One region of the Desulfitobacterium metallireducens DSM 15288 genome, then DNA from elsewhere that is predicted to be linked to it. Evidence: riboswitches for the same ligand, from Rfam matches in the RefSeq annotation. Region 1 holds a riboswitch; each other region holds the start of a gene.

Evidence for each region. A riboswitch is a leader RNA that binds a small molecule or an ion and turns the genes downstream of it on or off. The one in region 1 is predicted to bind cobalamin.
Region 2: it holds a riboswitch for cobalamin, as region 1 does, so the genes downstream of both, DESME_RS03685 (bifunctional cobalt-precorrin-7 (C(5))-methyltransferase/cobalt-precorrin-6B (C(15))-methyltransferase) here and DESME_RS05415 (precorrin-6A/cobalt-precorrin-6A reductase) in region 1, are expected to answer to the same signal.
Region 3: it holds a riboswitch for cobalamin, as region 1 does, so the genes downstream of both, cobT (nicotinate-nucleotide--dimethylbenzimidazole phosphoribosyltransferase) here and DESME_RS05415 (precorrin-6A/cobalt-precorrin-6A reductase) in region 1, are expected to answer to the same signal.
Region 4: it holds a riboswitch for cobalamin, as region 1 does, so the genes downstream of both, DESME_RS13490 (ABC transporter ATP-binding protein) here and DESME_RS05415 (precorrin-6A/cobalt-precorrin-6A reductase) in region 1, are expected to answer to the same signal.

The regions. Positions count from the first base shown of each region.
Region 1 covers NZ_CP007032.1:1,113,134-1,120,956, reverse strand. Annotated here, with positions in the region: gene DESME_RS05435 (energy-coupling factor ABC transporter ATP-binding protein) at 26-886, opposite strand; gene cbiQ (cobalt ECF transporter T component CbiQ) at 879-1,667, opposite strand; gene DESME_RS05425 (energy-coupling factor ABC transporter substrate-binding protein) at 1,660-1,959, opposite strand; gene DESME_RS05420 (energy-coupling factor ABC transporter permease) at 1,959-2,723, opposite strand; gene DESME_RS05415 (precorrin-6A/cobalt-precorrin-6A reductase) at 2,752-3,486, opposite strand; cobalamin riboswitch at 3,606-3,793, opposite strand; gene DESME_RS05410 (NifB/NifX family molybdenum-iron cluster-binding protein) at 3,881-4,237, opposite strand; gene DESME_RS05405 (class I SAM-dependent methyltransferase) at 4,556-5,131, opposite strand; gene DESME_RS05400 (ATP-binding protein) at 5,549-7,405, opposite strand; gene DESME_RS05395 (response regulator transcription factor) at 7,398-7,823, opposite strand, start outside.
Region 2 covers NZ_CP007032.1:763,845-771,667, forward strand. Annotated here, with positions in the region: gene DESME_RS15310 (cell wall-binding repeat-containing protein) at 1-666, shown strand, start outside; gene DESME_RS03675 (MerR family transcriptional regulator) at 796-1,560, opposite strand; gene DESME_RS15565 (YmaF family protein) at 1,742-2,068, opposite strand; gene cbiD (cobalt-precorrin-5B (C(1))-methyltransferase CbiD) at 2,283-3,380, shown strand; cobalamin riboswitch at 3,451-3,628, shown strand; gene DESME_RS03685 (bifunctional cobalt-precorrin-7 (C(5))-methyltransferase/cobalt-precorrin-6B (C(15))-methyltransferase) at 3,769-5,004, shown strand; gene cobI (precorrin-2 C(20)-methyltransferase) at 5,069-5,764, shown strand; gene cobM (precorrin-4 C(11)-methyltransferase) at 5,796-6,575, shown strand; gene DESME_RS03700 (cobalt-precorrin 5A hydrolase) at 6,572-7,690, shown strand; gene cobJ (precorrin-3B C(17)-methyltransferase) at 7,717-7,823, shown strand, end outside.
Region 3 covers NZ_CP007032.1:1,738,852-1,746,674, forward strand. Annotated here, with positions in the region: gene DESME_RS08315 (Nramp family divalent metal transporter) at 89-1,363, shown strand; gene DESME_RS08320 (ATP-binding protein) at 1,445-2,872, opposite strand; gene DESME_RS08325 (hypothetical protein) at 3,040-3,276, opposite strand; cobalamin riboswitch at 3,463-3,637, shown strand; gene cobT (nicotinate-nucleotide--dimethylbenzimidazole phosphoribosyltransferase) at 3,748-4,878, shown strand; gene cobU (bifunctional adenosylcobinamide kinase/adenosylcobinamide-phosphate guanylyltransferase) at 5,159-5,773, shown strand; gene cobS (adenosylcobinamide-GDP ribazoletransferase) at 5,776-6,552, shown strand; gene DESME_RS08345 (sensor domain-containing diguanylate cyclase) at 6,655-7,823, opposite strand, start outside.
Region 4 covers NZ_CP007032.1:2,774,200-2,782,022, reverse strand. Annotated here, with positions in the region: gene DESME_RS13505 (ferritin) at 1-523, opposite strand, end outside; gene DESME_RS13500 (hypothetical protein) at 608-1,138, opposite strand; gene DESME_RS13495 (energy-coupling factor transporter transmembrane component T family protein) at 1,171-1,908, opposite strand; gene DESME_RS13490 (ABC transporter ATP-binding protein) at 1,895-3,415, opposite strand; cobalamin riboswitch at 3,535-3,708, opposite strand; gene DESME_RS13485 (acetate uptake transporter family protein) at 3,959-4,555, shown strand; gene DESME_RS13480 (DUF1646 family protein) at 4,718-5,749, shown strand; gene DESME_RS15460 (polysaccharide deacetylase family protein) at 5,766-7,190, opposite strand; gene DESME_RS15455 (DUF5667 domain-containing protein) at 7,421-7,823, shown strand, end outside.

The DNA.
Region 1 (7,823 bases):
AAATCACCACACGCTCTATCCTTGTTCAGAAGTGTCTGAATACATTATAACACGGCCGAGCCAGGCTTTCATATAATTCCTCTTTATTTCTAGGTAAACAAGTACTCGACGGTAATAACCCCAAACGAATAAATTCATCATGAGTTTCTACTAGCCAAGGCCGATTAAGATCAGCACTACTGATCACTTCTTGTTGGCAAAACACCTCTTCTGGCTTTCCATCCGTAAGCACCTGTCCTTGTTTCATAACAAATATTCGATCAGCCCAAGAATACGCCAAATCCACATCGTGCGTAGAAATAATGATTGTCTTCCCTTGTTGACTCAGTTCATCAAGGAGTTGCATGAATTCTCGGGCATGCCTAGGATCCAGCCAGGCTGTTGGCTCATCAAAAATGATCACTTCAGGTTCCATTGCCAAGATATCGGCGATGGAGACCCTTTTCTTTTGTCCAAAGCTCAGTATATGTGTCGGCCTATCAATGAGGTCGCTAATTTCTGTGGCTCGAAGAGCCTTCTCTACACAGTTGCGCACTTCAGCCTCTGACAAACCTAAGTTCATCGGGCCAAAAGAAACTTCCTGTAGGACACTCGCAGAAAACAATTGATTATCCGGATCTTGAAAAACGATACCAATCTTGCGACGTAATTCCATGATCTCATCTTTTTTATAAGAAAGTTTCCGGCCATGAAAACGGATACATCCTCTTTCTGGTTGAAGAATAGCATTAAAATGTAAAAACAACGTCGATTTCCCTGCTCCGTTTGAGCCAAGCACTGCTATTTTTTCGCCACAGCGCACCACCATATTGACTTTTCTTAACGCTTTTGTTCCGTCAGTATACGTGTATTCTATATCTTCTGCTTCTAAAATCGTTTCAACCAAAAAGCTTGCCTCCTCCAATGTAGAAATTGAGCAAAATCAGAGAAACTTCGATAATGCTGATAATTATATAATTACGCACCGAGCATGGAAATTCTTTCTCTAAAACCCTGATGTCCCCTTGATAACAGCGGGCCTCCAGAGCAGTCGCAAGCGCCTGAGAACGTTGAAAAGATTTTATTAATAAAGCATAAAATAACTGACTCGTTGAACGAAAAGAGCTGTTCCAATTCACATATCCTAGCCGTGAACTCTGTGAAGTCCGAATCGTTGCAGCCGAATCCAATAGAACGAAGATCAACCTGTAAATAAGACTCATCAATTCAAGGAAAAGAGCAGGCACCTTTAGTTTACGAAGTACGGAAGTAATTTCAAGCATCGGTGTCGTGAGAGCAAGGAAATAGAGACAAGAAACAGAACCTAGCGATTTGCTCAAAAGCAGAACAGCCTTGTCTAAATCTGTAGCTGTAACCCCTATAAGAATATCGCCTACAACAAAATGATACAAGAAACCTTCAGCATGATCGGAGATTGAAATCGCCAGGGTGAGTTCCCCCATTACTAAAAATGCAATGGGGATCAGCATCAAATGTCCAAAGAACTTAGCAGGAATATCCGCCTTAAAGATAATTAATCCAGCCATTAAAGTCAAAGCCATTATTGGTGTATAGATTGAGGTTGAAATTAAACAGACAACCATGGTCGCCATAGCCAAAAAAGATTTCTCAGCAGGATGAATTGTTAAAAGTTTGTTCGCATAAACATATTGATCAATATTAATCATGATAAGCTTCTTCATGAGACTTCTTATGTTGCCCTTTTTTATAACCCAGATAGAAGCAAACAATTCCACTCCCCATTGCCGCTTGCAGTGCAAACAAGAATGACTCAACCTCACCACTCGACGGCGTATAAATTGAATTAAACCAAGGCTTGTAATTAGGCTCAATACTCATGATGGCATCTGTAGCTTGACTATCTGCTCCTGTGAATTCTCCTTTAACCATGAATAATGGGATAGCCACTAAGACAACAACGAGAACTATCAATAAAATATTTTTCATAATAGATTTCATTATTTCACCTCAAGTTCTAAATCTTTTGGGGTGCTGAAAATCGCAAGTTGCTTTAACTCCTTACTACTGTATTTAGTCAAGAGATTAAATACTAAGACTGTAAGCAAACCCTCACTAACCGCCAGAGGAATCTGAGTTACAGCAAAAATGCCCATAAATTTAGTGGCCGAAGCCATTACACCGCCCTGAGTAGATGGAAAAGCAAAAGCTAACTGGAGAGAAGTCGTTATATAAGTACCAAGATCACCCAAAGCTGTGGCTAAGAAAACACAAATGCTTCTTGAAACGCCCAACTTTTGAAGGCCTCTATAGATCCCATAAGAAACAAAAGGTCCAACTATTGCCATGGAAAAGGTGTTCGCTCCGAGTGTAGTCAAGCCGCCATGAGCTAAGAGAACAGCCTGAAAGATTAAAACGATTACCCCGAGCACACTCATTGCAGCAGGTCCAAAAAGAATAGCTCCTAAGCCTACACCTGTTGGGTGTGAACTACTGCCCGTGACTGATGGAATTTTCAAGGCCGAAAGAACGAAAGCAAAGGCCCCTGCCATCGCCAGCAGCATTTTAAGGTTAGCATTATCTTTCACCGTTTTGTTGATCGAACGTAACCCCGCCATCAGAAAAGGGAGAATGACAATCCACCAGAATGCAGCCCACTTCATGGGCAAAAATCCTTCAGCGATATGCATGGCATAGGCGTTATCAGGAAAGAGGGCAAATACGGATAAACAGTAAACTAAGGCAAGTAATATGCTTTTTTTCATTCTGATAACCTCCTCATTTTCTATTCCCTTAGGTAGATTCCGCTTGTTGATACTTATCTACCCAATCCAGTAATTCATTAACATTATTCATGGTCAATCCTCCGCTTATTTTGGTCTTCCTTAGAAGTACAACTTTTAACCCCAGTTCTAAGGCAGCTAATATTTTGGTATCCGTCCCACCGGCAGAACCACTATCTCGTGTTAAAATGATATCTGCTCCATAAGACTTAAATAATACCCGATTTAGCTCTTTTGAGAAGGGACCTTGGATCGCAACAATATTTTTAGGGTGGATGCCCATATCCTGGCATTTCTGTACGATGCGCCCTTCAGGAAGAACACGCACAACGAAACGAACATGGCTGGCAAAAGAACTATTCACCATACTTTCGAGTTGATGGCTCCCTGTCGTCGCAAAAATCGTAACCGGTCGACCTTTCGCTTGGTAAAGTGTCTCGACGCATTGTTCCAAATGAAGCAAGGCTTCCTCCCAATTATGTACTGAAGAAATTAAGGAGTTGGTCGGAAGCTGAGTCTCAGGTCTTTCCAGCCGCAGAAAGGGGATTCCTTGGTGTTCGCACCATTTACCCAACGAGGTAAACTTAGCACCACAGGAAGGATGGCTGGCATCAAGAATGGCCGTAGGTATTTGCGTACTAGACTTCTCTGACCAGGTTTGAATTCGTTTATACTCAATCCTCTTGTTATTAAGATGTTCACTGATCTCACGTGCTGCAGCCGTTTCTCCCAAAAGAATGAACATTCGTGTTTACCTCCAATAAAAAAAACCCTTCACCAACAGAAGGGTTCAGAGTTCATAACTAGTATCCGGTACGAAAACCGCAGACACAAGCATTCACCTTCCTAACATCCCGTAGGTAGTCGTAATGTTTGGTATGAGCAGGTCTCCTGGCTCAAGATCTTCATCAACTTACGTCTTCCCAGGTATATCCCCAGTGACACTATGTAAGTTAACTCCCTCTTACAGTGGCGGGTACCGCGTTAGCTTGCACTAACTTCCCTTTTAAATTTTTCCCTCAGGAAAAATCACTCATGTCCAGATATTTAATTCTTACTAATTATAGCATCAAAAAAGATTGTTTGTATAGATTTTTCTGAAAGATATTCTCAATCTTTACTTTACCTGGTTCTTATTCTTAATGGTGTTCGTGTTCATGTTCATGACAGACAGACCCGGTACTCACAAGATTCCCCTTGGCATACGAATTCGCCACATCAACCACATTTCCCGAAGCTCCTGTAACTACTTCCAGACCTACAGCATTAAGACCATTGATCATACCCCCACCAATACCTCCGCAGACGAGGACATTTACCCCATCACGTTTAAACATACTTGCAAGTCCTTCATGTTGATGCTGCAGGCCAGTAGCGCTGAGAACCTCTACTTTACGCGCTTCATTTCCTTCGATTTCAAAGACTGTGAATGCTAAAGCTCTGCCGAAATGGGCATCTAAAACCTCACCATTAGTTGGAATTGCTATTTTTTTCATTGTGAAACCCTCCAATTTTATTTTGTTCTTATTATTTATTTTCAATGACTAGTTTCCCCCGTGTGCATCCCCCTCAAGTCCTCAACCTTCAAGGACTTTGACTTCTGCAACATCATTTTTTAGGGTCCCCTTTTGTCACTAATATGAATTGATAAAACTATAGCCATCTTCTATTGCTTCTTTACCTCCATCCGCTTTTAATCTAATTAAATATTCTGGTTGAAATGTGTTCAATATTCTTATTGAAGTTTACAAGGTAAAAAGCGAATCATCATGCTTTATTACCACAAAAGATATTATATCTAGCTCTAAAATCTCTTATTTTTTTACAGCAACTAGGCCATAAAATGCTTCGGTAAAATGGTGTTCCTGATTGACTTCAAAATCGGTCATCATCAAAAGCTCCTCGACTTCTTCTAAACTGAGACGGTGGTTAAGCGGCGGGCCCATCTCAGTCGGCTTTTTCTCCCAATCTATGATGGCTATTCTCCCAGCAGGTTTCAGAATTCGACGGGCTTCCTGAAGAAATCGTTCCTTGTTTTCAATCTCATGAAGAACTGTAACCAAAAGCGCAAAACTTACTGATTCAGAAGAAAGTTTAAAATTATACTCTTCACTTTTTATCGGAATGACATTGGAAAGCTCTTCCTCCCTCATCCTTTTTTCAACCTCAGCGAGCATTTCTACTGATGTATCCAACGCATAAATTATATTCAATGAATCAACGATTTTAGCTGCTGGAATCGCAAAAAATCCAATTCCACAACCAATATCAGCTACACTATCTTCAGCAACTAGCCCTAATCTTTGTAAGGTTTGCACTGGGGGTATGGCCTTTATTCGCCATTCGGCTTTAAGTTTATCTTTATGAGCTGGATCAAATTTATGACTCATTATTACCTCCTAGCAAGACGATAGTCCTGACCCTTTAATATAAAAGCCGCGATTTAAGAAAAAGTTAGAATAATCAATAATAGCATTATCAATATACTCTTCAATGGAGGAAATATATGCCACTCTAATTCCTTTACATTCAACAACTTTATCGCTTTCTTGATTTAACTCATCCAGAGTTAAGCTAAAATTAGGACCGCCTCAGCCAAATCCCCCGAAAGAAACCCTTATCACCGTATTTTGTGAATTTGGTTTTTTCGCGATAAGTTCTTTAAGCTTTTTCGCAGCCTTTTCAGTGACGCTGATCATCTGTTTATTTCACCCGTTTCCCGTATTTATCTTATTTCATCATTATTACCCGCAGGGGGTATATACGAATATCATAACTTTTACCCTTGTCTGTGTCAAATCCATACACTAATCTGCACAAATATTTAAAGGAAGTTGTACTGTAACGGTTGTACCTTTCCCCTCTTCACTGGTCATGAATACCTGACCCTGATGAAGCTGAACTAAGTGTTTAGCAATAGCCAACCCAAGTCCTGTGCCCTTACTTTGACGCGACTTATCTGCTTTATAAAAGCGATCCCACACATAAGGCAGTTCTTCTTGAGGAATTCCATAACCTTGATCCTTAATCTTGACTTGGAGTGTACTATCTTTTATTACGTTTAGTTCAACTGTTATCACTGTTGAAGTATGAGAATATTTCACCGCATTGTCAATAAAAATCACGAATAATTGTCTTAAACGATCATAATCCCCATTAAGGACAGGAACATTGGGCAACCCTTGATAAACGATTTGGATTTCTTTTTTATCGGCCAATGTTTGCAGACTCTTAATGACATCGGAAATAAGGCCTGGAAGGTAGATCTCTTCCTGATGAATTGAGATTTTTCCGGACTGAAGCCTGGATAGCTCAAGCAGATCTCCAACCAATCTCTCCAACCCCTTGGTTTCAGCTAGCATTCTTTGGTAATAATGCTCGATATCCTGTGTTTGGTCAACAGTCCCATCCATCAAGGCCTCGACAGATCCTTTGATAACCGTCAAAGGTGTTCTGAATTCGTGCGATACGTTAGCAACGAAATCTTTACGCAGTTGTTCGAGGCGTTCGCTTTCACTAATATCTTGAACTAGGGCGACACTTCCCGTAACTTTGTTTTGATTGTCAATGATAGGAGATAAAGTAAATCTTAGTTTTTTCCCCTTCCAATCTTTGAGGACTTGCAACGACTTTTTATCCATAATAACTCGTTCAAGTGAGTCGTAGATCGCCAAAGCTTCAAAGTCCTTTTTTAGTCCTTCATTGGAGTATACCAAAGTCTGATTCATGATTTCCGAAAGCGCACTATTAATACTCAGTGAATTAAAATTCAGGTCAAAGGCTACTATTCCTTCAGAAATGCTGGCGATTATATCGCTTATTTTGCCCTTTTCCTGAAAAAGCTGATCAATCGTGTAACCCAGCTTCTCGGCAAGTTGGTCAAGCGAGTTTCCTAATTGTCCCAATTCATCTTCACGTTTAATTCCTGTTCGCGTTGCATAATTGCCACGCGTCATTTCTACGGCAGTGCGATTCATGGCTTTCAAGGGGCGAGTAAAAAGTAAAGAATAGAATATTCCTAAGCCTGTAGCAAGGATTAGAGCGGCCAAAAGACTGATCTCTAACATATGAATCGCTTTATCAATAGTTTCGGTTATACCTGTAACAGGTGAATGTAACAAGACTGCACCAACTACGTTTTGATCCGAATTCCGTATTGGAACCCCTACGGTCAGCGTTGCTTCGTTGTAGACACCGCTGAAATTTTCGCTTATTGATTCTTTACCCGCTAAAACTTCCGTGATCACGTTTTCCGCTTCTGCAGGCAAAGGGTCTTTACTAAAGGCTTGACCAATACCATTTCCAGCGCTATTTCCTAGACCACCGCCCTTACCCCCCATACCGTTTCCCATGCCCATGTTTATATTCGTACCAGATATTGCAGCAGGGTTACCCTTGTCATCAGTTATCCAGACTTTTGCCTCTGCAAGGTTACCTAATACTTTCATCAGTCCACCATAGCCCCGCATCTGCGAGCTACTTTGCGGATTTTCACTGAATAGTTCTGAAATACTACGCGCTCTTTCTAGCAGGACTTGCTCTTTACTGTCGAACGTATATTGTCTAAACATTTGGATGAAAAAAAGTCCAATCGTTAGCATTGATATGAGAACAATAACTACAAAACCGGCTGTTAATTTAAATGTAATCGTTTTTCTAAACATGCTTTACCTCAAATTTATATCCCACTCCCCAGACGGTCTTGATATCCCAATTGAACGATTGGGAATTTTCTATTTTAGATCTGAGTCTTTTTATATGGGTATCTACTGTTCGCGCATCACCAAAATAATCATAACCCCAGACACGATCAAGCAAGGTATCCCTTGAAAAAACTTTCCCTGGATTCCCTGCCAATAACCATAGAATTTCGATTTCCTTCTTAGTCAAATTAATGATTTGGCCCTGTATTAATACTTCATAAGTTGAAATATTGATTTCTAACCCTGGAAAACGAATAATATCTTTTTCTTCATCCTCAGAAATGTCAATCCGTCTTAAAATCGCCCGTATCCGTGCCATAACTTCTGCTGGACTAAAGGGCTTAACAATATAATCATCAGCCCCAATATCCAAACCCAT
Region 2 (7,823 bases), 350 kb from region 1:
AGTAAAATCGGAAGCATACTAATTTTGGGAGGGGAGGGAGTTATCTCGTCCGAAGTTGTTGATATGCTTGTTGCTTTATCGAACAACCAAGTACCTATCCTTGGATCAAATGAGATTGTTTATCCGAAAAATGGGGATACAATAGATTCAGGGAATTTAACGATTAAATGGAGTAGTATACGCGGTTTTACGAATTATCAAGTGAACGTCACTAAAGTTGGAACTGCACTGGGGTGGCACTTTGATACAAGAGAAACAAGTTTAACAGTGGGTCCTCTTGAACCAGATAGTACGTATCAAATTCAGATTACTGCATTTCCGGAGGAAGGTACTCAGATTTGGAATTTGCCAAGTGTTGTAGTTAATACAAAATCGAGTGGTAATAATTTTCTCGCTTCCCCTATTAATAATGAAATCTACCTAAAGGGTTCACCTGTTATAGTAACTTATTCAATTCCTAGTAGTGATAAGATAGATTGGCATTGGTATTCCGAGATACAACTTTCTGGGCCCAGTGGAAACTGGAGCTTTTCAGCTAACTCTGGGTCAAATATTCCTGAATATATGTTAACACCTGGAAAGTATTCTTTACTCGTAATCCTACGGAATAGTGATACTGGAGAAACAGACTATAGTAACAAAATCGGATTTACTATTTCCAATTAGGAAAAAGCCGTCACATTTGTGTGACGGCTTTATAATGCATCCCAATAGAAAAATATATAATAATTTCTGGTTCGCAATATCCTACTATGGTCCATTAAAACGGAATGCTAATTTTGGTTCATACGTTATCTACTTCTTCATTCCCGTGTAGATAAAGACGGCGTCTCTTAAAAATTCGGCGGCGCCGGGTTGTTTCTCATCGTAGTGTGCAGTAAACCTTGGATCATCCACATACATTTGAGCAAGCCCTGCATGGGCTTCTTTGGAATAGCTTTCCCAATAATAACAGAGCCACTGACGGTGGAGATCCGCTGCTTTTTGAGCGAGTTCACCTGCAGGGTCACCCGTTTTAAAGGCAGCATAAAGGGTTTCGAGGACATCTTCAGCTAGTTTTGTGACCTTTTCATATTGCTCTGGGGACATCCCTAACACCTGTTGATTAGATGCATTAACCGTGTTATCACCATATTTCTCACGGATTTCTTGGCCGTACTTAGCTTCGTTGTCCTCTACAAGTTTTTGTTTAAAGCCTTCAAACTTTTCTTTATCGGACATAATAATTCTCCCTTCCGATTGTGCAATGGTTTTGTCAACATTGGCAATTAAGACATCTAATTGCTTCCTTTTTTCAAGAAGCTTCTCACGGTGTTCTACCAGCGCCTTTGTGCTGTCAAAGGAAGGTGCGGTTACGATATTTTTGATGTTGTCTAAATTCACACCCAGCTCTCGATAAAATAGGACCTGTTGTAATCGATTGATTTCAGCTTGGCCATAAATGCGATACCCTGACGAGCTGATTCTTGCCGGTTTGAGAATTCCAATTTCATCATAATACCGTAAGGTACGAGTGCTGATACCTGCTATCTGTGCTAACTTTTGTACTGTGTATTCCATGTGATGACCTCCTGACAAGATGACTATACACCTTCACGCTGCGTCAAGGTAAAGAGGAAAATAATTGCCTAAATAAAATATTCATTTCCATAAGAACAACTAGGACTTATGCCAGTCGGAAGCTTAGCATTGTCCTAGTTTTTACGAGTTGAAATTTAGCTTTCTAATGAGTTTAACGAATTTAGAGTACTTTACTTTGGAATAACCTTGAAGATTCCTCGTTCCCTGTATAAGACCCGTAATGGTGTGAATGATAATGATCGATACTCGTACATCCATTCATAGAATGAACGTGCCCGCCCCCAGGGTAAGGTATACTTGGTCCGGTACAGCCTCTAAAGCAGTGGACATGACCCTGATCGAAGGAAGTTATTCCATCGTAGTAATGAACATGAGAAGGACCCATTGAAACACTAGGCCCAGTTACTCCGCACATCCAGTGAATATGACCGTTAGCACAGGATGTGCGTGCTCCAAAAGAATGAATATGATAGTCAGACGAAACCATTAGATTCACCTCGCCTTCATATTCATAGCTTATGCATATTTAAGTACAAGGGTGAAACTTGGCAGATCTTTTAAATATCGTGAAGGAAGATGGAGTAAATTTGCCGAACTTCTCCTAAAATAATAGAGTATAAAATAAGAAAGAGACTTATTCTTTAGAGGAAGGCGGAAGGAAGAGTTTGAGTCATAAAGATAAGGATTCTCATGAATGGCGGATGGGGTATACCACAGGAAGCTGTGCTGCCGGTGCGGCAAAGGCTGCTTGCCTTCAACTTAAAAATGAACTAAAACAAATAACTGTTGAAATCCCGTTGCCGAGTGGAGAACGCTTAAATCTTCCTCTTAAATGGGTGGAAAAAGAAAGTGTTTGGGGTAATGCTGGGATTATAAAAGATGCTGGGGATGATCCTGATGTAACCCATGGCTTAGAGATTCAAGCTAAAGTACGGGTTCTGTCTAATCAAGGAGAAATTCACATTCGTGGGGGTAAAGGAGTCGGCATTGTTACTAAAAAAGGGCTCCAAGTACCAACTGGCGAAAGTGCGATCAATCCGGTTCCTCAACAGATGATTCGAAAAGCCATCCGTGAGGTATTTCCTGAAGAAGAAATTGAAGTGATTATCGAAGCGCCTGAGGGTGAGCGCATAGCTCAGCATACCTTAAATCCAAGACTAGGTATTGTTGGGGGAATCTCTATTTTAGGAACTACGGGAATTGTTCGGCCTATGTCAGAAGAGGCTTTTAAGAATTCGATTTTACCGGAACTGGATCAAGCGATCGCTTATGGACATCAAACGATCATTTTGACACCGGGTCATTATGGATTTAGGACAGCAACTGAGAAATTAAAAATACCAGCAGAAGCTGTAATTCAGATGAGTAATTTCGTCGGCTTTATTTTGGAGGAAGCTGCTTATCGCAAAATTAAGAATGTGATTTTATTAGGCCATATCGGGAAGCTTTTAAAAGTTGCGGGAGGAATTTTTCATACTCATAACCATGTCGCAGATGCACGAATGGAGATTTTAGTGGCTCATGCTGCACTTCATGGGATCTCTTTGGAGCAGTTAAGGAGTATCGCTGAATTTCCTACAGCAGAAGGAGCGGCAACAGAGCTAATTTCCTTGGGTGAACAAGATCTAATCCATGAAATTGCCGCTTTAGTGAGCCGGCGTGCAATGGAACATGTTCAGGAAAAGGTGAAGGTGGGAACGGTGCTTACTTTATTAGATGGAAGTTTCATTGGATGGGACGATACAGCCCAACAATGGATTCAGTCAAAATGGCAGTGGCCCCACGAATATGAATTTTAATTTTAAGCTTTTTAATCTAATTAAAGGGATTTTGGCAATATCTCTAGAATTATCAGAGACAAGAATGAAATGAATAATTAGAAATCAAGGTTCCTCTTCGGAGGATGAAAAGGGAAGCCGGTGTAATTCCGGCGCGGTCCCGCCACTGTGAAACAAGGAGTTCCTTTCGATATACCCACTGGGAAACTGGGAAGGGGAAGGGAGCATCGACTTGAAGCCAGGAGACCTGCCTTGAGCATTTACTTAACCTACGAGCGATAGGGGATGAGTTTAGTATGCGCAAGCAAATAAACCATGATGAGTCGGTCGAGACTCATCTTTTTTATTTTACATTATGTTAGAATATTCAGATATAGGGAAGAATTTACAACATAGCGGAGGTTGTGGAATGATAAAAGTCATTGGGATCGGACCGGGGAGCAGGGAATGGTTACCGCCTGTAATTGACCAAATTGTTGCATCCTGCGAAGTATTATTTGGAGGAAAGCGTGCACTCGAACTTTTTCCTAATTTCCCGGGTGATTGCATCATTTTGTCTGGAAAATTGAGTGAGACTATCCAAGAAATACGCTTGGCTTTAACTGAAAAGAAGCAAGTGGGTGTTTTGGTGTCAGGAGATCCTGGATTTTATAGCTTTCTTCCAATGTTAAAGCGTGAGTTTCCCAAAACGGAGATTAGCGTTTATCCCGGAATAAGCTCCATGCAGTTTGCCTTTGCACGAGCTGGTTTGCCATGGCAAGAAGCTGAATTACACAGCGTTCATGGTAGGCCACTGAACCGTTTGCCATTAACGTTTCAAAAGCCTTTAGCCATATTAACAGGTGGAGAAAATACCCCTCAGAAAGTTGCTGCCTATTATGATGGATATGGGATAAATTTAAAAATATCATTGGGAAATCTTCTAAGTTATCCAGAAGAGGAATGGGTTACCACTGACGCACAAATGCTGGCACAAGAGAAAAAAACGTATAATCATGCAATCGTCCTTCTCTATCCTCCTTCATTAAAAGAAGGAGACAATCTAGAGAACACTCAAACTTTGGAAAATGCGGGCTTGGGAATTCCTGATGAAGAGTTTATTCGTGGTAAAGTACCTTTAACAAAAGAGGAAATTCGGGTTCAGGTTCTTGCTAAAGCTAAGATTCAGGAGAATGATAAGGTCTTAGATGTGGGAGCAGGGACGGGTAGTTTAAGTATTGAGGCAGCTCAGTTAGCACGGCGAGGATGGGTTTTTGCCGTAGAAGAAGATAATGAAGCTCAAGAACTTATTTTGTTAAATCAAACGAAATTTGGGATTCCCAACTTACAACTCGTCCGGGGTACAGCTCCTCAGGCCTTTGAAAAAGTTCCTCAAGTTGACGTGTGTTTGATTGGAGGAAGTCATGGCCAACTCAAAGAAATTTTAGAAAAGGCGCCACTGCGATCTGGTGGAAGAGTTGTTTTAACGGCAGTTACCCTGGAGACTGTGGGGCGGGGGTTGGAGCTACTCCAACAGCAGGATTTTGAGGAGATTGATGTGATCTCAATTCAGGCAGTCCGCTGGAAGGGGATTAAGGATTTTCATATGGCTCAAGCCATGAATCCTGTCTTTATTTTGAACGCAAGGAAAAGGCAATTAGAGTAAGCAAGCGTATGGCTGAACGTCTCTAAGATATCTCAGCATGTAACAAATGGAAGGAGAGAAATATATGACAATAGAAGGTAAATTTTACGGAATTGGAGTTGGACCAGGCGATCCTCAACTGATCACGGTAAAAGCGGTTGAAGTGCTTAAACAGGTTGACGTTGTTGCTGTGCCAAAATCCCGGATGGATCGGGAGAGTGTGGCCTGGGAGATTGCTAAAGGGCACTGTCCGTCGGATATTCAACTGATGGAATTAGAAATGCCAATGACGTCAGATGAAGCAATTCTCCAGGTAGCTTGGCGAAATGCGGCTACACAAATTTTATATGCTCTGCATTCTGGAAAATCGGTTGCTTTTTTGACTTTAGGGGACCCCTCTTTCTATAGTACATACACCTACCTTTTAAACCTTTTAAAAGAAGAACTGCCTTCAGAGCAAATTGAAACTGTTCCGGGAATCATGGCTATGGCTGCTGCAGCGGCTAAAGTGAATCAGCCGCTAGCTACCGGAGATGAACCGCTTCTTGTTTTGCCAGGGATTGAAGGGGTTGATAAATATCCCGAAATTCCGAATCTGGTGGTAATGAAGGTTTCACGCAATCTGCCAGAGGTCCTGAAGGATCTCCACGAAAGTGGGGGAAAGGCAGTTTTGGCAACTCGAGTAGGACAAGCTGGTGAAGAAATTCGTGAACTCACTGAGCAGGAGGAAGCAGGAAAAGTCGATTATTTAAGTCTTGTGTTGATTAACAGGTCAGTGTGATATCCAGAAAATTTGCATTGGAGGGGATAGTGTGGTTGAGCGTAATAAAGGTCAAGTCATTTTTGTAGGAGCAGGACCTGGTGATCCTGAACTGCTAACGCTTAAAGGCAAGAGAGTTCTTGAAACAGCGGATCGGGTAATCTATGCAGGCTCTCTCGTCAATCCAGTGATTTTGAATTATTGTCGGGAAGGAATTCCGTTATACGATAGTGCAGGCTTAACTTTAGAAGATACCCTGCGCATCATGATTGAAGGAGTAGAGCACGGAGAAACCGTGGTAAGACTTCATACGGGGGATCCGAGTGTTTACGGAGCGATTCAGGAGCAGATGGAACCTCTTGAGCAACGGGGAATTTCTTATTCCGTGATTCCTGGAGTGAGCTCAGTTTTCGCAGCAGCAGCTTCGGTAAAAAGAGAGTTTACGCTTCCTGAAGTCAGTCAGACCGTGATACTCACCCGTTTGGCGGGGCGCACGCCTGTACCCGAAAAAGAAAGCTTAGCAGAGCTTGCTAAACATCAGGCAAGTATGGCGATTTTCCTCAGTGTGCAAGATATGAGCCGTGTGGTTCAGGAATTATTAACAGGCTATGCTCCCGAAACACCTGTTGCAGTAGTTTACCGGGCAAGCTGGGAGGATGAACAAAAAGTTATTGGAACCTTGGCAACGATCGAAGAGAAAGTTAAGCAAGCAGGAATTCGAAAACAGGCTCAAATTTTGGTGGGAGACTTCCTTAATTCTCACCAAGGCTTGAGATCCAAACTCTATGACCCAGAATTCAGCCATGAATACCGGCTTGGTCAGAAGTCATGAAGCTCGGTGAAAACTTGAGGGGTCCAATTGCTGTGATTGTCCTTACGAATCAGGCATGGACTATGGGCGAGAAAATTATGAGGAGTTTTCAGGAATATGAGGTTAGCCCGGAGATGATGGAATTATGGATTCATCAGAAATGCCTAACTTCTAAACCGGATTGCCTTCTAGAAGCTGAAGAGCCCCACACGTTTGAACGACTGGCAGATATTTTACCGGAATTATGGAAGAAATCGGTTTTGCTGATTTTTGTTATGGCAACGGGAATTGTGGTTCGGCAGATTGCGCCTTTAATCCAAAGCAAAGATCGTGATCCAGCAGTCCTTGTCCTGGACGAGAAGGGCCAGTTTGTGATTTCTTTGCTCTCTGGTCATCTTGGAGGGGCTAATGCTTGGGCCAAAGCGCTTGCTGATCAGATTAAGGCGAAACCGGTGATTACGACAGCAACTGATGTTCAGGGCTTGATTGCCCCTGATGAATATGCACGGAGACTGGGATGGGCGGTTAAGCCTGTAAGCGGCTTGAAACATGCTAATCGTTGCCTTTTAGATACAGGATGTCTTAAGGTTTGGTTAGAGATCGGTTTGTCATTAGAGCATACGTTAAAGAAGGATGAACATTATATTTTTGTCGATGAAGATGAAAAAGAGAGTGCTCAGATTTGGGTTACTCCCTTTCATAAATCTCATTCAAACGGTAATCTACCATGGATTACTTTTGTTCCCAAAGCGCTAAGCGTAGGGGTGGGAAGTCGTCGAGGAATTAGTAAAGAAAATGTTTTAGAGGCTATACAGGAATCATTATCTATAATTGGTGCTTCTGAGCAGAGCGTCTCAGGGATATTTAGTATTGATCTTAAACAACAGGAAGCCGGGATAATTGAAGCGGCTTACGAGATGGGCGTTCCGTTTCAAACGTTTTCGGCTACTGAGATTCAGACCCTTGTGGAACAACGGAGATTGTCTCAATCAGAGTTTGTAAAAGAGAAGATTGGAGTGGATGGAGTATGCGAAGCAGCCAGTCTATTGGGGACGAGACATGGAGAATTGATTCTTCCCAAGCAGAAACAAAGCGGAGTCACGGTCGCGATCAGTATGGAAAGATTTTTGTCGTAGGAATCGGACCAGGGAGTTCTGAACATATGACGGTACGTGCCCAAAAAGTCTGGGAGGAAGTCGATACCGTTGCCGGTTATATTACCTACATAAACCTTGTGCGCCCATTAATTGGGGATAAAACTGTTGTATC
Region 3 (7,823 bases), 630 kb from region 1:
ACCACCCTCAAGGCGTCACCCCTTCCCCGCCGACTCCATAGATTAGAAATGGGTCACCTCACGATCCAAAAAAAGAGGCGGTGAAAGCATGAGTGATAATCCTCTCTACTTACACAATGTATCTGTTCCAATACCCCTGGAAAAAGAAACCTGGCAAGAAAAGACCAAATCTTTATTACGGTATATCGGGCCAGCCTTTATCGTCAGTGTCGCGTACATCGACCCTGGAAATTTTGCGACGAACATAAGCGGCGGTTCAAATTTTAACTACTCTCTCTTATGGGTCATCCTCTGGAGTAACCTGATGGCCATTTTCCTTCAGACTCTATCCGCTAAACTGGGTATCGTCACCGGAATGGATCTTGCAACCCAGTGCGGACGCCAGTTTAGTCGCCCGACTAATATTCTGCTCTGGATCATCACCCTTTTTACTGCAATAGCAACCTACATGGCCGAATTTTTAGGGGCCGCTTTAGGTTTCTACCTTCTCTTCGGGATTCCCTTAATTTGGGCAGGTGCACTATCCATCCTCACAACATTCTTGATTGTCTATCTTCAACGCTTCGGCCAACACGTGGTTGAACGAACAATTGTTATCCTCGTGGCCGTGATCGGAATTTCATACTTTGTCGAAATTTTCCTCGCTAAACCCAACTGGCATGAAGTTGCCATCCATACTTTGATTCCCAGCTTAGGTCCAGACAGTGTTCTAGTCGCCGTGGGAATGCTCGGAGCCACTGTAATGCCTCACGTTATCTTTCTTCACTCTGCACTCGTTCAATCCCGACGAAAAAGTGAGAAACTTAGTGATATCAAAAGGCATTTTCGGATGGAACGCTTTGACATCATCTTTGCAATGAACATCGCCTTTTTGGTCAACGCCGCAATGGTCGTCGTTGCTGCCTCCGTTTTTTATGCAAACGGGCAGCCTGTCGAAACAATTGAAGAAGCACATCGCTCACTCTCCCCTTTACTTGGTAATCTCTCAAGTGGCGCATTTGGATTGGCCTTACTTGCCTCGGGTCTTTCCTCCTCAACGGTTGGCGCAATGGCAGGAGAAAATATGATGAAAGGGTTTATCGGTTTGGATATTCCGGTTAACATTCGTCGAATTATTACGATGATCCCCGCGATGATTCTGCTCTGGATCGGACTCAATCCCATGAAAATCCTAATTCTGAGCCAAGTCACTTTAAGTTTCGCCCTTCCGGCCGCGATTATCCCGCTTCTTGTAATTACAAGTCGAAAATCGGTGATGGGCGAAATGGCGAATAAAAAACTGACCAATGTTATGGGAATCATTATCGTGACGCTCATTGTCTCACTCAATGCTGTTTTGGTCTACCTAACCCTCTTTAACTAAGAAAAGTGTGGGTTACCACACTTTTCTTAGTTAAAGATTATCAGTTAATTTCATTCTAAATTTTTATATTTAAGTTACCTTTTACTTCTTCAAATTGATCTTCTGTTGAGCCGCTAAATAGTCAATAAATTGCCGAGCGGTACGACCTGAACGCGCATTATGCATCATGACCCAGCGGAGGGCTTGCTGGCGAAGTTGCGCTTTTTCGAGTGCTAATCCTTCCTGCACAGCCAATTCTTCCACAATCCGCAAGAATTCCTCCTGGTCTGGTGAGGGGAACGTAATCGTGATCCCGAAACGATCCGCTAACGAAAGTTTTTCATCCATAGTATCACGGACATTAATCTCATCGCCTTGACGCTCGGAGAAGTTTTCACGGATAAGATGGCGACGATTCGAGGTCGCGTAAATAAGAACATTATCAGGACGCTTTTCCAAGCCTCCCTCTAAAACGGTCTTCAACGATTTATAGGCTAACTCCGTTTCCTCAAACGAAAGATCATCGATAAAGAGAATAAACTTTTGAGGTTGAGGCGCGAGAAAACGAATAATCAAAGGAAAGTCGGTTAAATCTTGCTTGGAAAGTTCCACTAATCTTAGCCCCTGATCACAATATTCCTGAAGAAGAGCCTTGACGAGAGATGATTTACCCGTTCCCCTGTTTCCATAAAGAATTACATTGTTGGCTGGGTATCTTGAAAGGAAGAAATTCGTGTTTTCTAAAAGAATGCCCTGTTCTCGCTCTTGGCCGATTAACTGTTCTTTTCGGATTGGATCTGGAGTTACCGTAACGAGAAGTTTAGCATTCCCGTCCCATTTAAAGGCCAATCCTGTTGCCATTAGACCGGAGCCAATTTTTTGATAGAAAGAGGCTAACTCTTGAACCGCCTTTTCGTCATCGTCTGCGCGTAAAACTGCTTTAACTTCATTACGCATTTTTTCTAAAAACTGTCCTGCACGGCTAGGATCCTGATGAATCTCACCTACTTGGGGAGCCCATAAAGGCCATTGTTCCATCCTTCCGAGCCACTCTACCCCTGAGTTAGTTCCCAATTCAGCTTCTATATCCATTCTTCCACAAACCATTCGTTGTAGTTGTTCTGGTTGAAGAGAAGCGATCTTCTGGACTGCCTTTACATCATGAATAACGAGATTTTTAAGTCCGAGATCTAAACTTCCCCACGCTTTAAAACCAGCTTGACGCGAAAAAACATTGTCCGCTTCTAGGACAAGATCCCATAAATATTCCGGCCAATTCTCTTCAGTTGCTAGTGCACAAAATGTATGATAGTTTCGATAAACTTGACCCCAATCAACCTTCTCTTGAGTTAATGAAGTGAATACGTTCTGTAAGCTCTTTACGACTGGATCTTCACGCAGTGATCTATAAATGATTAAACCCTCTAATAGATAAGCGTATTTTTGGGTTTGTGCTGTCCCATTTAAGCATCTATCCTTTAAATCCTCATATTTCAATGTTTCCGATTGTCTCAATTCTCCCCGTTTCATATATATAAACTCCTTCGATTAAAGTGTTGTAGTACAATGCCACCCCACTCTATTTTTTACTAGCTGTATTATATCATAGATTTATGTTTCTTACCTTACTCAATTCACAATTTTCCACGCATGATAAAAAGGGTGAGCTTACTCACCCTCCGGTTCCATTTTGCTTTTCAATTGAGAACATCAATCACAGCTTTAGCCTTCTTCACCATATCAACAAGTGAACCGCGCGTAGAATCCGTTTCATCATCCGCCGTATGCTCTTCACCAAGTCTTGGACTACGAACAGTTATACAAATTCCATCTGGTGAAGCCACTTCCAGCAAGTCTAAAAGATTAATGACAGCTCCTCCTGGAATATTAATGCGTATTAAGCTTCCCGGTAATTTCGTACATTCTTCGCTCATTAAATCTCCCCCTTTATTACCCTTACAGTGAAATATTCCTGGACCAAGTGCTCAATTTCATCTCACTTCTCCGTTCTACTATAGACTATGTTAGATTTGGACAATGGTTACAAGCTCCTGTATCATCTATTAGACCCATATTTTATACTTGACTTTTTCCGAATCTTTGGTAATCTTAAGGTAAATTTAATTGTATTATTCTTAGGTGCCCCTCACGGGGAGAATAGGGAAACCGGTGTTAATCCGGTGCGGACCCACCACTGTAAAGATGAGCCCTCGCTAATCCACTGGCATTTGCTGGGAAGGAGCGTCAGGGTGCTTGAGTCTAAGCCAGGAGACCTGCCTAAGAAGAAAAGTCTTTCCGGGGTATTGGAAAGCGGCGGCGATGACGGAAAAGTCCCGACCACAATAAAAATTGTGGCGGGACTTTATTTTTTACAAAAAATAAAAACTAAATGGAGGAGATTTAAAATGACAACAAAAAGGACGAGTAGGAATTTTCATGGTCTAAACAATAATCTCAAAGAAGCGGACGAACAAGCCCTTGAGTCCGCCTTAAAAGAGCTTACGAGTGGAATTGAAAAGCTCGATCAGGAATCTATCTCAGCCATGCAACAACGCTTAGATGTAAAAATTAAACCTACCAGAAGCCTAGGCGTCTTAGAGGATATTGGCCAACAACTTGCGGGAATCTTCCGCACCTCACAACCGAAAATTGAAGGAAAAGCTGTCCTCCTCATGGGCGGAGATCATGGTGTTGTAACAGAAGGAGTCAGTGCTGCTCCCCAAGAAGTGACTGCTCAAATGTTCTATAGTTACCTCGAAGGAGGTGCAGGTATCAATGTCCTTGCCGAATACGGTGGCGCTAAAGTCATCGCAACTGACATCGGAATTGCTGCCCCCTTAGACCCCCCCGAACTGATGGTCAATCGCGTTAAGAATGGGACCAATAATATAGCTGAAGGCCCTGCTATGACCCGTCAAGAAGCACTACTCGCGCTGCTTACTGGTGCACAGATTGCAGCTAAAACAGTCGACTCTGGCGTCAATCTCTTAGCAACGGGTGAAGTAGGTATCGGCAATACCACTCCGAGTGCTGCCCTAGTCTCAGTCTTTACCGGCCACTCCGTGGAAGAAGTGACCGGGCGCGGCACAGGAGTCAGCGATGAGGCCCTAAAACATAAACAAGATGTCATTAAACGAGCCATCGAAGTCAATCAACCTGACCCCTCTGACCCTATTGATACCCTCTCCAAAATTGGAGGCCTTGAAATTGCCGCCCTAACTGGAGCGATTCTCGAAGCTGCTTATCAACATATCCCCATCATCCTTGATGGCATTATCTCCTCAGCTGCTGCACTTACAGCTGCACAACTTGCCCCCATCTCTGCCCGCTATATGATCTCCTCTCATAACTCAGAAGAACAGGGCCACCGTTTAGCCCTAAAACAACTCGGCCTCCAACCTCGACTTGATTTCCACATGAGACTTGGTGAAGGAACAGGCGCCGCCCTCATGTTTCCAATGGTAGAAGCTGCCCTCAAAATCGCTGATGAAATGGCAACCTTCGAATCAGCTGGCGTCACCACAGGAGACTTTTAATCTAATACTTCGCTTAATAACTGATACAACACAAAAATAATGATAAAGAGCTGACCTCAGAATCAACATTGCTAACGAGGTCAGCTCTCCATCGATAAGTACGCTTTAATAGTTCTAAGTAAAAACCAAGATAAAGGAAAAGACTACTAAGAACAAAAAGCAGGTGAAATAGAAATTTAAAAGAATATTTATACTCATAAAACTTCAAGCACCTCGGCCGGATAGAGGGTGCACTCGGAAGTGGAGATGATAACCCAACCTAAGGAGGCAGAACACTCTAATGTCTAACTTCATACTTATCACCGGCGGAGCACGCAGCGGTAAAAGCACCTTTGCTGAACAACTCGCTGCCCACCCCGGTCGACCCGTTATCTATATTGCTACAGCGCAAGTCTTCGATAAGGAAATGGCATGGCGAGTCCAAAAACACCAACAGCAACGCCCCAGCAACTGGGAACTCATTGAAGAACCGTTCGATATTCCTTCAGTGTTGGAAGGAATCCGCAGTGAAAATGCAGTTATCCTGCTGGATTGCGTGACAATCTGGCTTTCTAATCTCATGCTTAAGTCCTTGAGCTCTTCTTCAGATTCCCATTACCCCGATACCTTAACTCCCGAAGCAGAGGAAAAAATACTCGACCAAGTTCGAAAAGCTGCAACCCTGGCCCAGGAAATAACTCCGCAGGTCATTATGGTAACAAATGAAGTGGGACAAGGAATCGTCCCTGATAATCCGATGTCCCGCTCTTACCGGGATTTAGCAGGACGAGGCAACCAGCTACTTGCTCACAAAGCTGATAAAGTCTTCTGGGTCGTTTCAGGTTACCCCCTTGAAGTTAAACAATCAGGGCAGGAACTTCTAGATTCTTTAAAACCACGACAGGAGCATCATTAATTATGCGTGGATTTATAATTGCTGCAACCTTTTTGACACGCCTCCCTTTCCCCGCACCAACAGACGTCTCCCAAGAAGAATTTACTGCTAGTCAGCGTTATTATCCGATCGTCGGTCTGCTGCTTGGCGTTATTTTGAGCTTAAGTGCTCTCCTTTTGCTAAACTTTTATCCCCCCCTTGTTGTTGCTACTGCCTTGATTATTGAAGAATTAATTTTAACAGGCGGCATTCATATGGATGGCTTCATGGATAGCATGGATGCCCTCTGGTCAGCTCGGACCCCTGAAAAAATGCTTGAAATCATGAAAGACAGCCGAGTTGGATCGTTTGGTGCTTTAAGCGCAAGCGCCCTTCTCCTCCTCAAATTCACACTCGTAGCAGGACTTCTTCAAGAAAGCGTTCCCCTCGTGTCCTTTTCCACTCATTTTGCACCTATTTTAACCCTACTTATCATGCCGATACTATCACGTTGGGTTTTTATGTTTGGAATTCTCTTTTATCCCTATGCTCGCGAAGAAGGACTCGGGCAAGGGTTTCACGAAAGTTCACTTCAAAAGCCCTTATTTTTTACTATAGAAGGCTTAATATGCTTGGCTCTGACCGTTTATCTTTTAGGTTTGGCTGGTTTGATTGGTTTTCTCTTCTCCATTCTCTTTATTTACTACTTTTCAAAGAAAGTCGCACGCCTTTTGGGCGGATTAACCGGAGATCTATACGGGGCCAGCATTGAACTCTCAGAGATACTTTTTTTAATCGGCGTAATCCCCTTCTTTAGGTAAACCTAGATCTAATATTTCAGCTATCTAAGTTCAAAATAATGAGTAAAGAAGCCGTTATCTTGAGCTCCTCAACAATGAGGAACTTCAAAATAACGGCTTCTTTTAATGAAAAACGATCTGCCCTTTGCCCATATTTTTTCCAATATAAAGACGTTGATCTGCCAGACGGTACAATTCTTCGTAATTCCGCCCTTCCGCAGGAAATTCAACGACACCAATACTTACGTCAAGCCCAAACTGTTTAAGACCAAGGTTTCCTTTCATTCGTTCAATAACCTTCCGGGCTTCCGGTGAGAAGTGCAAATCCGTCAAAACAACCGTAAATTCATCTCCTCCAGTCCTAGAAACAATATCAGATTCTCGAACAGAAGCACACAGATTTTGAGCTAACGTCTTTAAGGCCAAATCTCCTGCAGGGTGACCTTGGGTATCATTGAGACGCTTAAAGAAATCAAGATCAAGAATCAAAAGCAAGAAAGAAGATTGGCGGCGAAGTGTTCCTGCCATTTCCTCACGAATCCGATGATCAAACCCTTGACGGTTCAATATTCCAGTAAGTCGATCCGTAGAGGCTAGATGGGATAACTCATCGCGCTGGCGAATCGCATCTAAGGCAACTCCAACATCTCGAACATAAGCTGATACAATCTCCTGACGTTGTTCTGTCACCCATTCTAAATCATCCATTAACCAAAGTTCACCCATAAGCCCGCTATGGTTGACAATCGGTTGGATAAGAATCTTACGCCAGTGCTCAGGATTATCCCCAACCTCCAAGAAATGTGACACCGCATGTGGATTGGTAAAACGATCATACTTATCTCGTTCCATTTGTTTCCATACCCAATCTTTCCATGCCCATTCTGCTTGTTTCAACCGCCCAAAGGGAGCACGAATTATCCATTCTCCCTGTTCATATAGGAAGAAAAAACCCCCCGGAAGAAAGAGGATTTCCATTGCCATTTCACCGGCTTCTGTGAGAAGTTGCTCCTCTGTATCGGCTTGGACAAGAATTTCCGTGCCTCGCAGCAGTAAGGTCAAAGCCTGTTCTCGTTCTAAAGCCGCCATTCTCAGCTGTTGTTCATAGACAAAGGAAGAGACGAACGGAACAATTTGCCGTAACCAGTAAATATTTTCATTGTCAATATTCTCTCGTTCTTGGGTAAAAAGAACGATCTGTCCCAATGTTTGACCAAAATGGTTAAGCGGTATACTCACAAGTGTTACAAGTCCAAACTCTTTAAGAGGCTTAACCCAAGCTTCGTTAAGCT
Region 4 (7,823 bases), 1.5 Mb from region 1:
AAACTAAAGTTACACCGGGAATAACTGCTGGGGTGTAAATTCGTTGGGCAAGCTCGTTGTCGAGCATGAAAATTCCTGAACCTTCATTCCCAGCGAGTTTTAAGCGGTTATAAACGCGGGTCATATTGTCCTCTTCTTCGGATTGTTCCGTGATATACCATTGCAAGAAGACTTGCGTCTGATGATCCTTGAATTCTTGGGCAACATCCATTAAAGAATAGATCGATTGAGTGACTTTCTCCTCATGACGAAGGGCCAATTCAAATACATGTAAGGGGCTCTCAAAATTCTGCGGGGGCTGTGCAATTGCAGGGAGTTGGATGGGGTTATTTGTCTTTAAGAGGTAATTGAAAAATCCAAGGGCATGATCCCGTTCTTCCTGAACTTGAACACGGAAATAGTGGGCAAAACCTTCGAGATTAAGATTTGAAAAATAAGTGACCATGCCGAGATAAAAGTAGGCGGAATATAATTCTTTGTTTAGCTGTTGAACTAGAGCTTCTTGTACTTTCTCTTGGACCATTTAAATCACACTCCTTTTATAATAAAAATGGCATACGGGAAAGGACATGTCAAGTCTGATCAACAAATAACGACCCCCAAACAACTAAATTAAGGCGGATTTTTGCAAGGCTGAGTAGACTTTTAGAGTCAGGATGCCGGCAACTATAGTGGCAACAAGGGTGGTTAATGCTGAACTAAATAGAGCGACCTTCCAGTCCAGATGAATGACATAAATCAACCCGACCATCACGCACAAGTTACCCGTTACATTACATCCGATCTGAGCTAATATATGGTGACTTAATTTCTCCATGGAAAGCTTTCGTTCAATTAAGGAGTAAGAAATGGAGCCAATGGTATTAGCGAAGAGGAAGAAAAAGGCGAGTGGGGAATAGGCCGTTGCCATGGCGACAATGGCTTCCAATAATCCAGCAATAATACCCGCTGGTTGTTTATACATTAAAATGATGAGGCCGGTAAAGAAAGACCAAGCAGTTCCATTTAAAAGTAAGAGGGTCGGGTCTAAAATACCGTCGATCCGTCCTGTGACCTGCATTGAAATCAGGAAGACGATCCCGACGATGACGGAGCCAACTAAGGCTCTAGTGTCTGTTCTCAATAATTTTTTCTCCATTGAATTTTCCTCCTTAGATTTTGGTGAATCATTTATATTAATGGAAATACCCTATTTACGAGGTCGAGGGTAATTACCAATATCATGCTTATGATTAAGGCGATATCGTAAGGTTTAATCGCTATACTGGAAGAAAAGGTTCGGTTTTTGCTCCGTCCATAGCCCCTTAGCTCCATGGCTAGAGCCGTTTCTGTCGAGCGTCGGACGGCGCGATATAAAAAAGGCAGGAAGGTTGGAATAAGGGCTCTGATCTTGTCCCAAACACTGTTCATGGGAAGACCGCGAGTTCGCTGGCTATCGATTATGGACACATATTCTTCTTTCATGAGGGGGATGAACCGGGCGCCCAGTCCCACCAGCATAGCAAAGCGATAGGGGATTTTGAATTTCATCAGCATTAAGGTAAAGTCTTGAGGTGAGGATGACGTGAAAAATTGCATACTGGCAAAAACAATAATCGAGGCCTTGAGTAGGCCGGTGATTGCAAGGGGTACGGCTTCGCTGTAGATTGTAATGAGTCCCCATTGGTAGATGATTTCGCCTTCCCGGCAGAAGATCAACTGAAGAATCAGAGTCTGAAATCCCAAGAGCAACAGGATGCCAATCATGACTTTATACTGTTTTAAAGAACCGGTTATGAGAAGAGAAGCGGTAAGGCAGACCCCGAAAACAAGGCCTAACTGAACAAGGGTTCCACTGCTCAGTGAGAAATAGATCAGGAGAGCATACCAAAGCAGCTTTGTCCGGGGATCGAGCTTAGAAAGTTCCATTCTGAGCCTCCTTGAAGGAAATAAGCGGATGAAAATTCAGGCCTATCGCTTGAAGTTCAGCAAGATGTTCGTCAAGATCACGTGTTGCAATATCGAGTTGAAGTCTATGGTTATGCATCGCCACTAAGCGGTTAGAATACGTGCTAGCCATGCTCAAATCATGAGTAATTAATAGTATGGTTTTGCCTTTTTGGGATAAATCGAAGAGTTTGTCCATAATCCGATAGCCCTGGTTTTCGTCAAGACCCGAAGTCGGTTCATCAGCGATGATGAAATCTGGATCGCTGACGAGAACAGAGGTGAGGGCTAAAAGCTGGCGCTGACCTCGGCTTAAGCGTTGGGGATGCATTTTTTTATACTTTAGCAGCCCCAAAAATTCTAGAGACTCCTCAATTTTTTGATCCCTTATTTCCTGAGCTTCACCTCTTAACTTGAGTGAAAATCCAACCTCTTCTTCCAATGTACTGGCAAAGATTTGAAAGTCGGGGTTTTGAAAGAGGAAGCCAGCGTTCTGAGTAAACCGTTTAAGCTCACCCTGAGAAGGCTTTAACAGACCGACCAGTAATTTAGCTAAGGTTGATTTCCCTGAACCGTTTAAACCAATGACCGCTAAAAAATCACCCTTATGAATTTTTAGATTGAGGTCTTTACAACCTAATAAATTGTCTTTGTAATGGTAGGAGACATGGTTCATTTGAGCAATTATATCTGGAGGGCCGACGCGTTGCGGGGTGGGAGTACTGGCAGTACTGCTAGCGTTGGCAGAGATAGATTGTAATTTTCCTTCTCGATGGAGGATTTGATCTTGGTAATATGATTCAGGCGAATACTGTTTGATAATTTCACCGTCTTGAAGATATAAGACTCTGTTGGCATAGTTAAGGACTTCCTCGATTCGATCCATGACCAGAATAATCGTGAGCTTCTGGGTTTTATTTAAGAGACTCAGTCGCTGATAAAGCTCGAAGCGACCCTGAGGATCGAGCTCGGCGGTTGGTTGGTCAAGAATCAAAAGCGGTGCCTGGAGGGCTAAAACACTGGCTAAAACGACACGTTGGGCCTGCCCGCCGGAAAGAGATGCGGTCTGTCTCCTTTCATAACCTGCTAGACCTACAAATTCCAAAGTACGTTTTACCGTTTTGTTGATCTGCTCAAGGGGAATTTCCAGGTTGCCAAGACCGAAGGCTACGTCGTCATAGACCTCCTGACTAATCAATTGATTCTGTGGTTCTTGCATCATATAGCCAACATAATCGGACATTTTGTTGAGGGGGAGGTCCTTGACATCTTGACCGAGGAGGGTGATTTTACCGGTTAACTCCGCGTTATGAAAATGCGGGATGGCCCCTGTAATGGAGTGCAGTAAGACCGATTTTCCTGAGGCAACATCGCCGGTAATGACGAGGAAATCTCCTTGATATATTTCCAAATCGATGTTTTGGAGAGCTGGTTTTTCTGCCTGCGGAAATATGAGTTTTTCGATCTTGATTTTGGCAATCGTTTTCATAGCAATACACCTCAAAAAGTAAGATAGAAGATAAGAGATAGAAGTATAAAAGATAAAAGATAGTTAGAATATAAAAAAGTTCTAGCTTAATCAAAAAGCTAGAACTTTACCATTGTCCTTTTGGCGATATTTTATAGGCAGGTCTCCTGACTTATAGACTCCGATGTACGCCTTCCCGGTTATCCCAGTGGCTAATGCACATTTTCATCATCTAATTACAGTGGTGGGTCCGTCCAGGAATTCAACCTGGTTCCCTATTGTCCCTTGCGGGCACCTATTAAATATGATGTTCAATTGAGACCATATTAAATTGATTTGTAAATTTTGTCAATAGATCATTTATTAAAAAATTTTCAAAGGCAACTATAAAGTATTGAAAATTTAGAAAATTAAATATATTATGTATTTATATTCGCCCATCCTAGAGGCGACTGACATATAAGAAGGAGGTGATTATCAAACTCACTTGAATACTTCCCCTGAATAATCCCTTTAGAAAAACGAGATTAGTTAATGGAGAGGCATGAGAAGGAGGACGTTTAAATGTCAGAGAAAAAGGAATGGGCAAATCCTGCACCTGCAGGTCTCGTAGCGCTTGCTGTAGCATGTTTTATCTTTTACGCACTATTAAGCGGTAAAGTAACGGTAGGGGCCTTACCCTTGATGGGGGCCTGGCTGTTAGGTGGCTTTTTTATTCAGATTGTCGTTGGAATTATTGAACTTAAAGAAGGAAACAGCACTGGGGGTAATGTTTTTACATTTTTCTCTGCGTTCTTCATGTTGACGGGTTCAATTGAATTTTTTATTAAATATTTTGCTGCCGCTAACCAATGGGCAATTCCTCTCGATACTCATGTTGATGGATGGGCATGGTTATGTCTTGCCTTAGTTCTTCTGTTATGGTGTCCTGCTTACTTCAAGGGCACCAGCATTATGGCTACAGCGGTAGTTGTTTTAGAAATAGGCATTATTTTCATTGCTTTGATGGATATAGGCTTACTCGGTGGAAGCTTCAAACCTATTGCAGCTTATGCGTTGCTCATGACGGGCATCTTAGGAATTTATCTCTCTTCGGCAATGGTTCTCAATACTGCCTATGGGAAAACGATTCTACCTATTACGGGTCCATGGATAAAATAGTATAGAAAAAGTCCCTGCCCGATGTTAAAACCATCAGGCAGGGACTTTTTTGGCATTTTTAGGTGGATTTTTATGTACAGCAAATTCAGAATTAAGTGATATAATTAGGGTGTGCTGAAGAGGGGTTTTCAGTAGATGAATGATGTATAGGAGAGGTTGTTTTTGGCAGAAAATCTTATGTATGGCGGATTGGGACTGATTATCTTACTTGTTTTGGTTTTGCCGTTTACCATAAAAAAAGTGGAGCAGAACCTGGAATTTTTTCTATTTGTGATGGGTCTTTTGTCCGTTCTGATCTCACAGCAAATGACGCTGGAATTATTCAAGAAGGCCTTGGAAGAACCGATTATGATTACGGCCGCAGTTCTTGGTTTCGGTATAATTTTTAAAATCTTTAAAACAAAGATCAATCATATGATCCAAAGCGTTCAACGCCATGTACCAGCACGGTTATTGATGTTTTTAATCGTCCTTATCTTAGGATTGATGTCAAGTGTAATTACGGCGATTATTGCGGCTTTGCTTTTGGTCGAAATTGTCAACAATCTGAAGTTGGATCGCACCAGTGAAGTTGCTCTCGTGATTATTAGTTGTTTTGCGATTGGCTTAGGGGCTGCTTTAACGCCGATTGGAGAACCGCTAGCGACAATCGTCATTTCCAAACTTCATGCCGACTTCTGGTACTTATTCCGTAATTTTGGAGAACTCATCGTTCCGGCGATTATCGCGCTGGGTCTGTTTGCTGCCTTTTTCATTCGTACGGAACAGGAGCCTTTGGGTTTAGAAAGTTTACAAGAAGAGGAAAGCTACAAAGAAGTCGTTTTACGTGCCTTGAAAATCTACCTTTTTGTGATGGCTTTAACCTTTTTGGGGACAGGGCTCAAACCGATCATCGATCGATTTATTCTGGGTTTACCCAGTCAGATTCTGTACTGGATTAATATGATTTCGGCTATTTTAGATAATGCGACTTTAGCGGCAGCGGAGATCAGTGATAAGATGTCTCTTGATCAGATTATGGCTATTTTGCTCGGACTCTTAATCAGTGGCGGTATGCTCATTCCGGGGAATATTCCTAATATTATTGCGGCGAGTAAATTGAATATCCAGAGTAAAGAGTGGGCAAGGTTGGGTGTTCCTGTCGGACTTGTGATTATGGTCGCTTTTTATGGGATTATTTTTTATCTGATATAAGGGACTAAGGCAAACCTTAGTATTGAGGATTTGTTATGCGACGTTCAAGTTCGGGAATTCCCATGTTGGCATAACAATAAATTCGTTGGAGCGCATACGGATTGGATTCTGGGTCAGCCCAGCCTCGGGCAGTTGTGAAGCCTGCTAGATAACCATCCTCTTGAGTCAGTTTCATTACATGAGAATCGTATCCCCCAAAGGGATAGGCGATGTATTTGAGAGGGTATCCCAGAAGGCTTTCGAGGATGGCACGCGAATTTTTTAACTCTTCTGTTGTAGTTTCAGCGCTGACTTCTGATAAATTGGTATGATTCTCTGAATGACCACCGATTGTCCATCCCGCAGCTTGCAATTGTTGGAGCTGATCGGAGGTTAAAAAACCTTCTCCGTCAATATAGCTTGATACCATAAAGACGGTTCCGGGGAAATGATATCTTTGCATAATGGGAAAGGCATTGGTGAAATTATCGCGATAGCCATCGTCAAAAGTGATGGCAATGGGTTTATCGGGGAGTGAACCTTTGTTATAGAAGGCATTATAGAGCTGATCGAGAGTGATGACGTGATATCCGTTTTGCGATAAGTACTCCATCTGTTTCTCAAATTCTGTGGGGGGCATGCGCAATTCGTTGCCAGGCTCGTCCATAACGGAATGATAATAGAGAACGGGGACTCGGGTTGTTGTTCCTTGAGAAGTCATTGAGGAAAACGTTTCTGGGGAAATCTTCGAGGGAGGATTTTGCAGTAAAGCTTGAAACTGTGGATCGTCTTTTACAGGGTCAAAGTCTTTTTCCTCTTGAGCAGCTTCGCAAATATCCGGTTCGAGCGCAAGAGCGGGCTTTAAATATTCAATGACTTTTCCGACATTTCCTTGCCTGCCGTAGATACTGGCAATGCCGTAATAACTCCAGACATCTTTGGAATCTAGCTTAAGTGCCTCATGGTAACTATCAATCGCCTCAGTCCAGTGACCGGCCAGTTCGTGGGCTAAGCCTAAGTTAAAATGGGCATATACAAAATCGGGTTTCAGCTCAAGGGCTTGTTTAATCAAGACAATTCCCTCGTTTGTGCGGCCCTGAAAAGCGTAAGTTGCTCCTTTGCCATTTAAAGCTTGATAGCAGTTTGGGTCTAAAGTTAAGGCTTCATTAAAGAGGTCTAAGGCAGAAACAAACTGCCGCTCATAATAGAGTTTAAGCCCTTGGTCATATAGACTGAGGGCTTTTTTCTGATTTTCGGTAAAGGCTGGAGGAGTTGATGGGTCCGTAGAGGGTTGCGCAGTGGAAATTGAAGCGCTAGTTTCTTGTACGTCGGTTGATTGTGCTTCTACAGAGATGGCTGAAGAGGGATCGTTTTTAAAGAAGGATCCGCTTACAAATTTTAGGGTAACGACAATACTGAGTAGCGCTATTAGCGTTATTAACAGGAATGACTTCTTTTTCACGAGGATTCCTCCGGTTCAAATGTAATCAATTGCACTAATTGTATGATAATTTAATTTCCCTCATTTTGTCAAAATAAGTTAGGATATTATGGGATAGTCCAAAGGTCCTGTTTGGTTAGGCTTATTCTCCCGATTTGCGAAAATAGGGTATTTTTAGTCATTTTATAGTTCTATAATGACATCATAAAGGAAAAGTGTAATAAAGTGTTATTTAAAAGGAAGTGGCTAAGATGAAAAAAATTAAGGCTTTAGCATTTGCATTATCGTTATCCCTTTGTACGCTCCCTCTGAGTGCTCCATTAGCTTTGGCCGTAGATGGTACAGCTACGACAGGGACTACAGGTACAACAGCGACTACGGATACGACAAGCACCACGGGTGCGACAGATACGACCAGTAGCACGGGCCTTGACCCAGTGGTTGATGCGAACGGAGACATCGTGGACCCGGGGACTCTCCCTGATTCTCCTTTTTATTGGCTAACCGAACTAATCGCTAAGCTTCAAGTGATATTAACAACCGATCCTGCGGCAAAGGCACAGCTCTTAGAGAAGCAATCCTTAGAAAAAATGGCTGAAGCTGAGATCATGATTGAGAGCGGAGATACTGAAAAGGCGCAAACAGCCATGGAGG